4 regions of the Nitrosococcus watsonii C-113 genome follow, and region 1 is predicted to be linked to each of the others. Evidence: predicted binding sites of a transcription regulator. Region 1 holds the regulator's gene; each other region holds the start of a gene.
What was found. The regulator sigma-54, encoded in region 1, starts transcription at its own class of promoters, with help from an activator protein. The targets are predictions, from matches to a motif close to TGGCANGNTNCNTGCTT.
Positions count from the first base shown of each region.

Region 1 (2,205 bases):
CATAACCTTGGTTGGCCTATCCTTGCTGCTGTTTTTTTATTATGCCCTCGCTCCGGCGATGGTCGGTTAGCTTTTCCCGGTGTTTTTTTATTTGCCGATCTAGTTTGTCTGTCAGATCATCTATGGCTGCATACATATCCTCATCCTCAGCAGAGGCGAATACATTGGCGCCACTAAGATGCAGGGTTGCTTCCGCTTTCTGCCTCATTTTTTCTACACTGAGGACTATATGAAGGTGAATCAATTGGTCAAAGTGGCGTTCTAAACGCTCGCACTTATTTTCTATATAGTTGCGTAGTGCTTGCGTAATCTCAATGCGATTGCCAGTGATATTGACTTGCATGGGCTGCTCCCTATTTTGTTTGCCGTTATCTAGATCAAGCGTTTTCGCTCGTTGGAAGGGGGTATGCTTAGGTTTTCCCGATATTTGGCAATAGTACGCCGTGCCACTTTGATGCCTTGTTCGGCCAGGGTTTGGGCGATTTTACTATCGCTTAGAGGTTGGCGAGGTTTTTCCGCAGCGATTAATTTCTTGATAAGAGCACGGATAGCCGTTGCGGAGCACTCTCCCCCACTGCTGGTAGCCACATGGCTGGAAAAAAAGTATTTTAGCTCATAAATTCCCCGTGGAGTATGCATGTATTTGTTGGTGGTGACCCGAGAAACCGTAGATTCATGCATGGAGACCGCTTCCGCAATATCGTGTAACACTAAAGGACGCATGGCTTCTTCACCGTGCTCCAAAAAACCCTGCTGCCGCTCAACAATACAACAGGTGACTTTAAGTAAGGTTTCATTGCGGCTGTGCAGGCTTTTAAGAAACCAGCGGGCTTCTTGGAGTTGGTTTTTGAGATAGCTGTTAGCGAGACTATCGTCAGCCCGTTTAATAAGACTAGCATATTGAGCATTGACCCGTAAGCGCGGGGCGGTATCGGGATTAAGTTCGACTTGCCAACAGCCTTTGTGTTTAGTGACATAGATATCAGGTACGACGTATTCGGTTTTACTCGGCTGTATTTGATGACCCGGCCGCGGATTGAGCGATTGAATTAAATGGATAACTGCTTGTAGTTCTTGTTCCGATAATTTCATCACCCGCATCAATTGCATATAGTCCCGTTTCCCCAGTGTTATGAGATGTTGGGATAGGAGCAGTTTGGCTTCTTTTAGCCAAGGGGTAGTGGGAGGATACTGTTTCAGTTGTAGCAACAGACACTCAGCTAAGTCACGTGCGCCAACCCCAGAAGGCTCGAAATTCTGTATCTGGTGCAATATGGTTTTGATTTCATCAAGCTCGACCTCTATGTCCTTTCCTAGGCTTGCTTGTATTTCTTCGAAGGTACTGCATAGATAGCCTTCTTCATTAATCGAATCGATAATAGTGGCTGCGATGGCAAAATCTTTCTCGTTGGTGGTAGCCAAATGTGCCTGCCATAGCAAGTGTTCTTGCAAGGTTTCTCCCCCCTTGTCCTGATTTTCTAGATCGGGTGAGGATTCGCTTCCAGAGGTACCCGGCAACGGTGAGCTGTCATAGATATCGTTCCAGTTAGTGTCTACGGGTAATTCCTCTGGGATTGTCTCTTGGGCCAGTGAAGCTGTTAGCTCACTGCCTTCAGGATCAAGAACTTCGTTCTTTAAGCCATCGGTTTCTAAAGGCTCCTGCCTCTCTTCGTTTTGCTCAAGCAGTGGATTAGACTCTAATGCCTGTTGGATCTCAGTTTGCAGTTCCAAGGTTGAAAGCTGCAGCAAACGAATGGCTTGCTGCAACTGGGGCGTCATCGTTAGTTGCTGCCCAAGGCGTAATTGAAGAGATGTTTTCATGCCTGAGATTTGCCTGCCATTATACTGCAATCTATCTTACGATATATTATTTAGCAAGAAACATACCATAATAGAAGTTAAAGATAAAAATTGTACCCCAGATACACTTCCTTTACTCGCTCGTTATCAAGGATTTCCTGGGGCTTACCTTTAGCAATTACTTCACCTTCATTAACAATGTAAGCATATTGGCAAATTCCCAAGGTTTCCCGGACGTTGTGATCGGTAATCAAAACACCAATCTCTCGTTCTGTTAAGTGTCTAATAATACCCTGAATATCGAGCACTGAAATAGGATCAACACCAGCAAAAGGTTCGTCTAGCAGTATAAACTGTGGTTCCACCGCCAGCGCACGAGCAATTTCAACACGCCGCCGCTCTCCG
Region 1 is NC_014315.1:306,369-308,573, forward strand. It holds gene NWAT_RS01445 (PTS sugar transporter subunit IIA) at 1-3, opposite strand, end outside; gene hpf (ribosome hibernation-promoting factor, HPF/YfiA family) at 17-343, opposite strand; gene NWAT_RS01455 (RNA polymerase factor sigma-54) at 373-1,821, opposite strand; gene lptB (LPS export ABC transporter ATP-binding protein) at 1,899-2,205, opposite strand, start outside.

Region 2 (2,205 bases), 660 kb from region 1:
GCGGCTCCACCAAAAAGTAGGGGTGGAGGGGACGAAAGAACTTCTGAGACGAGCTGTAAGGGCTGGAGTTAAACGATTTATTTTTGTGAGTAGCGTCAAAGCCATGGGTGAGGGAGGAAGCAGTCATCTTGATGAGGCTAGTCCAGAACTCCCCCAAACTGCCTATGGTCGAGGGAAGCTAGCTGCTGAACGGGTGGTGCTAGAGGCAGGCCGTACCTACGGTATGCATGTTTGCAACTTGCGCCTTCCCATGGTTTATGGCAGTGATGGCAAGGGGAATCTCCCCCGGATGATGGCCGCGATTGAGCGAGGATGGTTTCCACCACTGCCGGAAGTGAAAAACCGCCGTTCCATGGTGCATGTCAATGATGTTGTGCAGGCGCTATTGCTCACAGCCGAAAATCCCAAGGCGAGCCACCAAACTTATATCGTGACGGATGGTTGTACTTATTCCTCTCGCCAAATTTATATATTGCTTTGCCAAGCATTAGGCCGTTCTATTCCGGGGTGGCGTTTTCCGGCCGGGTTGCTGCGAATGATTGCTAAAGCGGGGGATTTTGCCGGGTGGGTTCTCAAGAGGGAAGTACCTTTGAATTCCCACGTATTATACAAGTTAATGGGTTCGGCATGGTATAGCTGTGCCAAAATACAAAGAGAACTCGGTTATCGTCCTCGGTATTCCCTAGAAACGGCATTGCCTGAAATCCTTAAAGCTCTTTGCTTAGCAACCCTTCACCAAAGATCGTTGGCATTGACTCCTGATAGGAGGGAAGAGGGGAAGTGAACCTAGAAAGCAATTTCCCGTACTCTTCCACCTCCCGTATTAAGGTGGGAAGATAGCCATTACTGAGCGTCAATTTTTTGCCAAACCGCTTTTGTCATTAATCGCCATTTATTTGGCGGCCACCAGGTACTTTACGGCAAGTTATTTAAATTAATACGTTTTTCTGCTATTGGAAGAGATGGTATGGGGCTTGCTTACATTAAGAATAAATAATTCTTAGTTGTAAGCAGAGGAATAAACCCCATGGCTGAAAGCGATACCTTGGATGCGGAAACCGGGAATGGTGGAGGCTCCAAAAAATCCCTGATTATTCTCATTTGCGCCTTGCTTATCCTCCTGATAATAGCGGTGGCGGGGGCTTTGTACCTAACTGGCGTGATAGGCCCGCAGGTGGCTACTAACGAGGTTTCCGCAGCCGCTAAGGTATCTAGCCAGCCCGCTATCTATCATTCTCTAGACCCTGTTTTCGTCGTTAATTTCCAGCACCAAAGCCAGCACCGGATACGCTTTCTCCAGACTAAAATGGAGGCTATGGCTCGCGATCAAGAAGTCATTGATGCGTTGAAAACGCACATGCCTGCTATTCGTAATACGCTGCTGCTTCTACTTAGCCAACAGGACTACGAAACGGTGCGTACCCTGGAGGGTAAAGAACGGCTGCGGGAGGCAGCACGGGAGGAGATTAATCTAATTTTGGAGGCCCAAGCGGGCGTCTCCGGCGTGGAGGCCGTCTTTTTCACTGGCTTCGTAATGCAGTAAAGCCATGGCTGCTACTGATATTCTTTCCCAAGATGAAGTGGATGCCTTGCTTTCCGGTATTGCCGGTGGTGGGGGTGAAGACGACCCACGGGTTCTGGGACATGAAAAGACGATTCGTCCTTACGATTTTAGCAGTGAAGACCGTATCGCTAGGGCTTATGTTCCCCTGTTGGAAATGATTAACGAGCGTTTTGCACGCCAATTTCGCCTCAGTTTATTTAACCTGTTGCGGCGGGCGACCGAGGTTACGGTGGGAGGAGTGCAGGTGCTCAAGTTTTCTGAGTATCTTCATACCCTCTTTATGCCTACCAGCTTAAATCTAGTGCAGATACATCCTCTCCGGGGGGCGGGCTTGTTCGTATTTGATCCTAAATTGGTATTTATGCTGGTAGATCGGTATTTCGGCGGTTCTGGGGAATTTTATAATCGCCTTGAAAACCGTGAATTTACCCCTACCGAGATGCATATTATCCAGTTGGTTTTAGAAAGAACCTTTACTGATCTAAAGCAGGCTTGGGAGCCGGTGCTGGCAATAAATTTTGAGTATTTACAGACGGAGTTTAATCCCCGGCTTGCCACCATTGCTAGCCCCAGTGAGATAGTAGTGGTTTCCACCTTTCATGTGGAGTTTGAGGGAGGGGGCGGAGAATTTCACATCGCCT
Region 2 is NC_014315.1:962,803-965,007, forward strand. It holds gene NWAT_RS04530 (UDP-glucose 4-epimerase family protein) at 1-784, shown strand, start outside; gene NWAT_RS04535 (flagellar basal body-associated FliL family protein) at 1,028-1,543, shown strand; gene fliM (flagellar motor switch protein FliM) at 1,548-2,205, shown strand, end outside.
Region 2: the regulator sigma-54 is predicted to act here: its motif matches at 964-980, upstream of NWAT_RS04535 (flagellar basal body-associated FliL family protein).

Region 3 (2,205 bases), 1.7 Mb from region 1:
TATGGGAAATGGTTAAGCTATACAGGACATTTGCGGACAAAGTATCGGTAACCGCCCGGAAGCTACCCGTGTTATCAGCCTGAGGGCGCACCGGTAGCGCAGCGCCTACTACCCCAACATTATCGGTGAGATCAAAACCGTCCACAGACTCAGTGCCGCCCATAATTCCGTTGTTAACTACTCCGTCGGGAGACCAGTTAAAAACCGTCGCATTAGTCCCTAGATCTTTAATGGTAATGCTAAAGGCGTAGGAGGCTTGGGCTGCCGTCTGCGGCTGGTGGAGAAACGCATCTAGCCTTCCGTGCCCATCAAACTGGAAGTCAAAAGCATCATCTTCAGCTAAACTAAATTTAAATGTAGTAGTCGTACCGACAAAGGAACCTGAAGCCCCGCTCGCCGACTGATTGAGCTGCACCTCCGCAACGGTATTTGCATCCGCGCTATTGGATACCCCACCAGGCACTCCGCTAATGATGGCACCCTCCAGTAAGGAATCAGCCCGAGAGAAGTGAGAAGTAGAAGCGGGTAGCCCGCCATTTTGTTCAGAAAAGTCGTTTTGACCAATACCAGCACAATCAGGCCCCGTGCAGGCCATACCAACATCAGCGTTTCCCTGAAGCGGGCCTACCGCGTTCGGTCCGGCGCCTGGATTCCCCGTAAGCGAAGCCTGCGAAGTACCGGTGTTCCCAATATTGATCGGGTCGAAATCACCGAAATCCCATTGGTTGCCAGCATTATTAAAAATCTGGAAATCACTAATTTCTAGCGAAGAATAAGCCAATGCCCCTGCCTGGACGGTTCCCGCCATTCCTAGACTTAACGCCGCTCCGCCGATAGTTAAGAGAGTTTTCTTTTTAAAAGCTTTCATAGCCTTGCTCCTTTAAATCCTTAAAAATAATTTGATAGGGCTTCAATATATTCACAACATCTACCTAGCTATGAAGAAGGATATCAGTTTCCTTCTGGTAGCTAGGTAAGCTTAAAATTACCTTTAACCTACTGATAATTATCATCGCAATTAACATTATACAAAAATCGTTCCAATAAATTTTTATTCTTATTTTTCATAAATTTACGAAGCATAATGGGTTCAAATATATCGTGTATAGGGAAAAAATGTAAAAATATATGACATTACAATTCCCGGAAAAAAGCTATCTATCCAAACAGGAATTTATTTTCCTTCCGCCAAACTGTTAGCAGGCTATTTGTGCTGGAATTCGTAACAGATACCTTGAAGTTCTCCATGGATGGTGAACGCCCTCCAGCGAGAGTACCTGCCTGCCTGCAGCAGACAGGCAAAATGAAACGGAGCCTCAAACGCAAGGGCCTTATTAATTGCTTTTCACCATGAATTCGCGCCAGTCTTCTTCCCCTGTTACCAAAAGCGTAACCTACCAGCGGGAGGCTAGGAAGTAATGCGCCCTCGAGGGTGGCACCAAACTGACGGCCTTGTGGCCTAAATCGTAGCCAGCCTAAAGGACCCGTTGAAGCGCGAATTCTCCAGGCTGATAAAGTTTTCAAAAATGAAATGACTATCAGTCATGGCGAAACTTTAATAGTATAAACTACTACTTTACAAGAGAACATGATTAAGCGCCGCGCCATCAATATCGATCAACGTAGGGAGTCTCGGTATCCCGCTCGACCTTAGAAAAGTGGCTGGTAGTAGCTCTCAGTGGAATACCCTGGCTGATGACGTGCTCAGCATGGCTTTGCAGCAGACGCTGCGTGACCAGCAGCAAGCCTTCAAGAATTTTTGAGGCAAAAGCGAACCCACTATACCCGAGCTTCAAGTCTAGGGACAAGCGCCAGTCAGTTCGGATGACCCAGGTGACATTTTGCTATTGTGTGATGGACACTGTTCATCGCCAAATCGAAAGCCCCGCTGCTAGTACACTGGAGTCGCAGGCTGTCGTCAACGCTGCCGAGTATCAGGATCTTACTCGACCAAGCCAGTCGCTGCTTCATCTCGTACCGATATAAATTCAATGTCCAACTCAAAAACTTGTTCGCGGCCAGCGGCTGTATGCCAAGATCGCTGATTACCGGTATAACTACACCCATATCAACTCATTCGCCGCCTAATCAATGAGACCTCAGTGATTGCGGTACATAGGGTATCGTAATATGAATACCATACAAAATACCTAAAACTACTGGGCTAGCGGGACTAGCCTATGGAGCGGCCGGAACGGGGGCAAG
Region 3 is NC_014315.1:1,972,395-1,974,599, forward strand. It holds gene NWAT_RS17070 (EDSAP-1 family PEP-CTERM protein) at 1-868, opposite strand, end outside; gene NWAT_RS08750 (hypothetical protein) at 1,608-1,796, opposite strand.
Region 3: the regulator sigma-54 is predicted to act here: its motif matches at 1,027-1,043, upstream of NWAT_RS17070 (EDSAP-1 family PEP-CTERM protein).

Region 4 (2,205 bases), 610 kb from region 1:
AATGGTGGCCTTGGTGCGGTCCACGGTCGGGACAATCATGTGAACCCGACCCCGGAAACGTTCCCCTGGCAGGGCGTCAAGTTGGATTTCGCAGGGTTGATTAACTTTGACCTGCATTAAGTTGGATTCTGAGACGTCGGCTTCCACCTGCAGGGTGCGCATATCCGCCATGGAGGCTACGGCTCCTTTGGATTCGATGGTGGAGGAGAAGGGCGCCACCACATCCCCGAGATCGGCATATTTCTCCAGGATAACGCCATCAAAAGGTGCGCGAATAAGAGTATATTCCACTGCTACCTTGGCTTCTTGATAGCGCGCCTGGGCCGCTAGAATATTCGCTTTGGCGCTTTGGACTGCAGCGCTGGCTTTATCATGACGAGCTACGGCGGTGTCGTAAGTCTCGCGGTTGATAAACTTTTTATCAACCAGGGCCTTGGCCCGTTTCAAGGCAAGCGTGGCATCCTTAAGCTCAGCCTGGGCCTCTAGGAGCCCAGCACGGGCCACGGCGACATTGGCTTGTGCCTGCTCCTTGCTTGCCAGAACATCCTGGTTTTCCAGACGGGCAATAATATCGCCTTTTTTTACATGATTCCCTTCTTCTACTTCTAGGACTTCTAACCGGCCCGTGGCTTTGGAGGCAATATCAGCCTTAGTTTGGGGGACCACATAACCGGTGGCGTTGAAGAGGGTATATTCCTGGGCCGGATAGCTAAGCGATACGGTTCCTATGGCCACCTCGGTCCTTGAGTTAAAGACGCCAGGAAAAGCTAAATAAATGACTGCAATCCCGGCGAGTAAAGCGATAAAAAGAAGCCACCCTTTGTGGCGGACTTTAGTAGCTGGAGAAGATTTCTTTTGGGGGGTGCGATGAATTTTTAGTTTATCCAATGCTTCCATGGGGCTGTGGGCGCTTCGCTTTAAACTAGAAAGAATGTTGTAATTTTTTTCGGATCGCGATTATAAGCGCTAGCAGAAGCCGGCGAGTACCCACATTTACCAGCCAGGCAGGGCGCCGCCTGGATCAAGATACACGGCATAAGTGGCCCAGTTGCGAAATAAAGAAAAATAACGATGTTCTCATCAAAGAGTTGATGAGAACATATGCGCTCTTGAAGGCTACCTTCTACAGGTATCTGGAAACCGAAGCAGCCTGGATTTTCTAAACTCAAGTTTTTTACAACAGTGCCCTAAAAGCTCCATCTTGGATAGTACCCGAAACAAAATAATCTACCAGGTTAATGTCAATTGCTTTTACAAATACAGCCTTTTATAGAAGAAAAAACTTTTATCAAACTAATAAATTCCTGAAATTATAGCGATTAATTTTACGGCACAATATTTGCATATCAATTATTGCTACCTAATTATGATAAAAAATTAATACGGAGAAAATTAGTAATCTGTCTATTTCAGGGTTACTCTTCAGGGACATTAGCAGCGTTAATTGAAGTAAGCTTTTCAGGGAACGCAGAGGATAGCGGGGGAAGCATTGATTTTCTTCCTGGTGAAACCTTTAGTGGGTCTTTTATCTTCGACACGGGGCTGGCGGAGATATCGGAGCCCAACTCCAATGCCGGCATCTTTCAAGAAATTGGGAACCCTCGCGACGGTCATAGCGGTCTAATTTCTGCCAATCTTACAACTTCCCGCGGATCTGTTAGCTTTGATCGTTCAGATGCGCCGCGATCACATGATTCGATAGGGCTCATAACTGAGCAGATACCATTGTCCACTTCTGCAGGGAAAATAGGACAAACTTTTTTAACGTGGGTAACTACTGGTAATCAATTCAGACCAAACAATTACTTTTCCGGTAGCATAGATGGTAACTCTTCACCGTTTGAGATAATTCTTACACTGGACTCTATTGGTGATAAAGATATGTTTTTTTCCGATCCCCACCACTTGCTTTCACTCAGCCTTCCACCAGCTAACCCACCTGGCTTCCCAGGCGGTCTTCACCCACCTAAGTTTTCAGGCGGCCTGGTGTCCGTGAGGTTCCAGCAAGGTGGGGCTACGGGCTTGGCTTTTGGTAACACTGATCCATTCACTATAAGTCTTGTTGGTAACAATGGCGGGTCATCTGGTAATGGCGGAAGTGTCTCTATCCCCGAGCCCGGAACTTTTGCCTTGTTTTTCTTGGGTCTCGTTGGGTTAGGAGTTGCTGGCCGTAAGCGGACAACTTTATACCTGGATTAAGAGTCA
Region 4 is NC_014315.1:912,343-914,547, forward strand. It holds gene NWAT_RS04330 (efflux RND transporter periplasmic adaptor subunit) at 1-897, opposite strand, end outside; gene NWAT_RS04335 (PEP-CTERM sorting domain-containing protein) at 1,354-2,199, shown strand.
Region 4: the regulator sigma-54 is predicted to act here: its motif matches at 1,329-1,345, upstream of NWAT_RS04335 (PEP-CTERM sorting domain-containing protein).